One region of the Alteromonas sp. W364 genome, then DNA from elsewhere that is predicted to be linked to it. Evidence: predicted binding sites of a transcription regulator. Region 1 holds the regulator's gene; the other holds the start of a gene.

The links. Region 1 encodes FNR, which switches genes on or off when oxygen is low (the NO sensors DNR and NnrR bind a similar motif). Its sites were predicted from a motif close to TTGATCTAGATCAA; they were not measured.
Region 2: RM556_RS14425 (universal stress protein) is a predicted target of FNR. The motif match lies at 1,770-1,783, and genes of this name have one in related genera.

What each region holds. Positions count from the first base shown of each region.
Region 1 covers NZ_JAVRID010000001.1:419,614-422,802, forward strand. Annotated here, with positions in the region: gene ttcA (tRNA 2-thiocytidine(32) synthetase TtcA) at 1-340, opposite strand, end outside; gene uspE (universal stress protein UspE) at 510-1,409, opposite strand; gene fnr (fumarate/nitrate reduction transcriptional regulator Fnr) at 1,509-2,246, opposite strand; gene RM556_RS01865 (sulfite exporter TauE/SafE family protein) at 2,274-2,945, opposite strand; gene ccoS (cbb3-type cytochrome oxidase assembly protein CcoS) at 2,942-3,181, opposite strand.
Region 2 covers NZ_JAVRID010000009.1:86,237-89,425, reverse strand. Annotated here, with positions in the region: gene RM556_RS14435 (phosphate ABC transporter substrate-binding protein) at 1-297, opposite strand, end outside; gene RM556_RS14430 (DUF4304 domain-containing protein) at 548-1,183, shown strand; gene RM556_RS14425 (universal stress protein) at 1,251-1,685, opposite strand; gene RM556_RS14420 (MBL fold metallo-hydrolase) at 1,873-3,189, opposite strand, start outside.

The DNA of each region.
Region 1 (3,189 bases):
TTTTGGACTTAACAACAGAGTAGGTGTCTTTATCGATAATATAATAAGGAATATTTTTCTGTTCCAAATAACTCGGTAGAATATCCTCTGGAAAACCGGGTTGCTTTTGGTCCAAGTTAACGGCGATAACCTCAAAATTAATCGGGGCTGATTGCTGTAAACTAAGCAAAATGTCCAACATCACAAAGCTGTCCTTGCCACCACTAATGGCAGCCATAACAACATCACCATCTTCAATCATCTGATAGTCTGCTATCGCTTTGCCCACATTTCTGCGAATGCGCTTTACGAGTTTGTCATTGTTATATTTTTGCTTAGGTAAGTTTGAAGTTTGAACCACTGTGTATGCCTGTGAATGTGCCGACCTATAAAAGTATGGATGATGCTCGCATACCTAATCTTTGGCGCACATTTTAAAGCTTGTTGTCTGGGTAAGCAAACAAGGAATGAAAAGAGATGCCCGATTTAGGCATCTCTTTGGTTTTGTGTAACAAAACGAGGGTGTTTGTTTATGGCTTTATGATGAGCGTGTCACAATTAACCGCATCGATAATCATTTCTGCAGTATTCCCCAACAGGGCTGCTGAAATACCTCTTCGCCCAACAGATCCTATTATCAGTAAATCTGCGTCCAGTTCATTACTTAGCTTAGGAATAACATCTTCAGGCAAGCCCTCTAGTACATGCATCGTAGCATCCTGAAGGGAATGAGTCGTGGCTAGCTCATTCAACTTATTCGTATGTCTTTCTTGTACTGAACGATTGTAAACTTCTGGCGCAAAATTCGGGACTTCCACGGCAATGTGCACAGGCGCGCCAGCATAAGAATTGGCCAAGTGAAGTGTTGAGTTCGTCAATTTAGCTAGCTCATTTCCTGTTTCAGCGATTTTATCACTCAAGCTTATATGCTGATCATCTTTAGCTGAAACACCAATAGAAGCAAGGACTTTACCATTATTTGTCCATTCATGATCTTTGACCAAAAGCACATCAACAGGCGCGTTGCGCAAAATATGCCAATCATTCGGTGTGAAAATACTAGATGCTAACATGCCATGCTTCTTAGTGGATTTCACAATCAGGTCACATGATTCTTCCTGGCAAGTTTCCACCACGGATTCATGCAACTTCTTTTGCCATTTAATCTTGGTGCTAATGTTAACGTCAGTAGTTAGTTCCTTTAGCAGGGCAGTTAGGTTAAGCGATTCATGTTCTAACATTGCCTGTTTCATTTCGTAGCGTTCGTCGCTTGTGAGGATCGCGGCCATGTCATATGACTTATCGTAAATTGAGGATAGGGCAACGACGCTAGCGCCGGTTTTTTCAGCAAGGAAAATAGCTCGATTGAGTGAAGGTTGTTGTTTTGTGCTTGGGTCAATGACAGCTAAAATTTTGCTACAAGTAAACATAGTGTTCTCCAGAACGTTGTTATCTATGTATATTGTAGATATTTATGGGCAATGTGCTAGTAACCACATTGCCCCAGATCAAGTTTGCGAATAATAAACTTAACAAACTTGGGTAAAGTTTATTTCCATATCGGGAAGGCGTTGCTTTATGCCGTCGAAATCACTAATAGTGATTAACTTGCCATCAACCTTAATCAGATCTTCTTTTTGGAATCGGGTTAGCAAGCGGCTAATAGTCTCAACCGTCAAGCCCAAATAATTACCAATTTCATTACGCGTCATCGATAAATTGAATTGCTTGGCGGAAAAGCCTCGTTCTTCAAATCGCTGAGATAAGTGACTTAAAAAGTGAAGAAGACGCTCTTCTGCGCTTCTTTTACTGAGTAACATCATCAAATCGTGGTCGTGTTTGATTTCAGCACTCATGAAACGCATGATTTGTTGTCTTAGTTTTGGAAATCTGACTGACATCTCATCTAAGGTCTCGTAAGGCAGTTCGCACACCATTGCAGTTTCTAACGCTTGGGTATAACTGCCATGCTTATCGTCTTTCAATGCGTCGAATCCGATAATATCGCCAGGGAAGTGGAACCCAATAATCTGCTCAACACCGTCTTTATCACTAACATAAGATTTAAATGAACCTGAACGTACGGCATATAATGAATGGAATTTGTCACCATAACGGACTAATTTATCGTTTTTATGAAGGGGTTTTTTTCGCTCAATGATATCGTCCAAGGTATCAAGTTCATTTTTGTTTAAACTAACCGGTAAACACAAATGACTAAAGCTACAACTTTGGCAGTGAATTGAGAGTTCTGGACCTTTTGCCATGACTTACTCTTTTTGATGATTTTCAGATCAATTATTACCTGTAACAAGGTCGTAGGTCAAGATCAAAGAAAACGCAAGTAGTAGAATAGCAATCATTTTTCGAGTGTATTTATGTTGAAAAATGGGCAGTAAGAAACCTGCACCAAGGCTAGTTGCCATGACCGCAGGTAGCGTCCCCAAGCCAAAGAACAACATCATCGAAGCGCCTTGATAAACACTTTCGCTTGCCAATGACCAACTGAGCATGGAGTAGACTAAACCACAAGGCAGCCAACCCCAAATCATCCCGTAAGCTATTGTGTATAATGGGTTTTTAAATGGGATAAGCTTTTTACCAATCGGGGAAATATGTCGCCAAAGATGGCTTCCCAGGCGTTCTATTGCTGAAAGGCCTTTGTACCAATCACTGATATAAAGTGCCAGCAACACCATAAACACGATGCTAATTATTTGAAATATTGGGAACGCGTTATTCGCACTGGTGCTTATTATGCTGCCAATATACCCTGTTAACGCGCCAGCTGCGGTATAACTCAATATACGACCAATGTTGTAGGCACAGATATAGGGGAGTTGTGAAACGTTTTTCGGAATAGCAAAGGTGAAAGCACTAGCAATACCGCCACACATGCCTATGCAGTGTACCCCCCCAGCAAGCCCAATTAAAAATGCACTTAATAGATTGAAATCGGGATTCAACGCTTTGGTTCTTTTTTGTCTTTAGCTAATTCAGCCTGTTGTTCGTTCGCGTTGCTATCCGCTGCGTCATTCGTCTTTTCAGCACTTTCTGACTTGATATCGTCATCAAATAGAATGCTGTACCCTTGACGATCTAAGTCTTCAAACTGATTACTTTTTACTGCCCAAAAGAATACACCGATAGCAATTCCGACGATGATAATGGCTAATGGGATCAATACATAAATGATACTCACGGCTTCTT
Region 2 (3,189 bases), on a different contig from region 1:
AGGTGGTACACCTTTACCAGTGAACACCAGTTTTGACCAATGAGCTGATACTTGGCTAGAAGTTCTTCCTAAAATATCGGAATCAAAAGATTGTCTAACTTCGCTGCCGCCAACTTGATTGACGGCAACTGTTTCGGCGCCGCTTGGAAATTTCTTTTCTTTGCCCAAAAAGATTCGTTGTACAACTTTTGTGTCTATAGCGTCGTTATTGGACGGATGCACAATAACCGCAATTTCTGCCATTGCTGTGCTAGACAGCAACACCAGTAGCGCTCCAATTAATGCTTTATTTAACATAGAGTGTTTCCTATAGTTGTGAGTGAATGTTATCGAAGTGAAGTGCTACTGCTTAATAAATCTTTACCTCTCCCTTATGTAACGGCACATTCACGGCAATTTTTAGGAATTTTATTTTATATTTATGAGTATTTTTTTGACTGACGCGACATCTTCATATTAAGTAGTATGCAGGTCAGAATAACCACGCGACTTTATCGCCCCCTTAATCACTGCATAAAACGCAAACGTAAGCCGAGAGAACATTGAAATGGACCACAATAAATTAATCGCTAAAAATGCAAAGGAAACACTAAAACCTTTAGGTTTTGTTCGCTCAGGAAAGTCCAGAATTTGGTTTAAAGATAATGGTTGGTGGGCAGTGATTATTGAGTTTCAACCGAGCTCATTCTCAAAAGGTACGTATGTGAATATTGCTGTGAATCATTTTCTCTACGAATCTTCTGGTTGGACTTTTCATATATCCAAAAGGCTCTCACCTTTCGCAGATGCGCAAACAGATGATTTTGAATCAACGCTTGAAAGTATGGTTAGTCAAGCAGCAGCAGTTGCCCAAGAGCTACAAAATAAATTCAGTTCAGTGAAAGCATTCTTTGATTATTATCAATCCATGGAACAGCGTACTATTTGGAATAGTCTGTATGCTGGTATTTTTTCGGCATTGTTAGGAAATACCAAGAAGGCAAAGGAAAGCTTCCAAATAATATGCGATGACGTTTATTCAATGGGCTGGGAGTTGGCTATACAAAGTAGAGCGAAAGACTTAATGTTTCTTTTGCAGGATGAGAAAGCGTTTATTAACTCACTTCATGGCACTATTTTGAGAAGCCGAAGCATGATGGGTTTGGAGACTGCTAACGGTAACTTAGTAAAACTGCCAGAATAGGTACTATGCGTCCATTAGCAAAAAACGCAATTTTCATTACGTTTTTTGCTCTTATTTATATTAACTATTAATCCTGCACACGCACTGCTAACACGTCTTGTTTAACACCGTGCAAGACAGAATTAGCGGTAGATCCAAGTAATAATTTAATACCACTTCTTCCATGTGTTCCTATGACTATTAAGTCTGCATGAATTTGATTTGCAATGTTATGAATTTCGTCAGCGGCATCGCCCACCTTAAAGTGTACGTTTTGCTTGTCGATACCAAACTTTTCAGCGATATCGTGAAGTTGCTGACGCGCTTTACCCATTCGCTCTTCTTCATTGATTTGGTTGTAATCTAATCCATAAAGATAAGGGTTGATGTATGTCATTGGTAGTGGCACGTAGACCAAATTAAGCTGTTCTATTGACGAGCAAACATTCAGTGCTTTATTTATCACCTGCTCATACTGTGCATGAATATCGATTGCCACTAAAATTTTTGTGTAGTTACTCATAGTGTTTCCCTCTTAATATTATGTCAATGTATGTGTCGTCTTTCTTACTTCACTATAAGCTTAGCAACTGAGGTGAAAACAAGTTTGAGGTAGGTCAAGAGATGAGCGGAAATAGTCTGTCACAGTAATTTGTGTAAAAACGCAAACCTAGTAGTAGAACGCAAGGGCGTTATGATGCTTAGCTTTGTTAGAATGCGATCGCTTGCCCCTTTGTCGGTATGATGCTGTTGATGTTTTGCTTATCCCATAAAACGAAAGACAGCTTATCTAAGGCTAGCGCATCGCCATGAACCAATACGACGTTTGGTGTTGGTTTGAATTGCGTAATCCACTCTATAAGCTCTCTTTGTCCTGCATGAGCAGAAAACCCACCTAGGGTTTCTACTTTAGCTTTAACGGCAAAACTATCATTGAATATTCGGATCATTTTTTTACCATCCACTAACATTCTGCCCAAGGTTCCCATTGCTTGGTAACCACAAAATATAACTGTGTTTCTACTGTCCCAAATTCGACTTTTGAAGTGATGTCGAATCCTGCCGCCGGTGCACATGCCACTTCCGGCAATAATAAGCGCTCCTTTGTTGATTCGATTAATTGCCATTGAGTTCTCTGGCGTAACAGATAAAAATAAACTAGGAATGAAGTCTTTGGTGATGGAGTGCGCGTCTGGGGTTGCTTGATCAATATCCTTGCTATCTAAGGAGGAAAACCATTTGTCATAAATTTTTGTAATTTCAATAGCCATCGGACTGTCGAGTATCACTTGCCAGTTTTGCAAAAGTCCCTCTCGATGCAACTGGCCGAGATAAAACAATATTTCTTGAGTTCGACCAACCGCAAAAGCCGGGATCATAATGTTGCCACCACGTTTTTCAGTTTCTACAATAATTTCCCTAAGCTGTTTGACGGTGTCTTCAATTGGACGGTGATTTCTGTCTCCATAAGTTCCCTCAACTAGCAAAATGTCTGCTTTGTCTAAAAAGCTCGGGTCCTTCATTAAGACGGCTTCTTTATTGCCTAAATCGCCCGAAAATACGAGTGTTTTTGAACTGCCTTTTTCTTGAATAGTTAATTGTACAATCGCAGACCCTAGTATGTGGCCAGCATCAAAAAATATGCAACTTGCTTGCTCACTGAGAGTAAAGCGTTCGTTATAATTCTTCGTAACGCAAAGAGACAGTACTTCATGCACATCGTCTTCACTGTATTCTGGCTCAAGTGGGCTTTTTCCTTTGCGCAACAGTTTTCTGTTTTCTCGTTCGAGATCACCCAAATAAATATTGATTGAGTCTAGCAACATGATTTTTAACAAATCAGCAGTAGCGTCAGCACAATAAATAGGTCCTTTAAACCCCAAACTAACTAACTTGGGTAGCAGTCCGCTGTGGTCTAAGTGAGCGTGAGATAACACCACAGCATCAATATCAGAAGGTTCAAAGTCAAAATCTTCTCTTCCTATTTTCTTAAGAGAATTTGCTCCTTGATGCATTCCGCAGTCTAA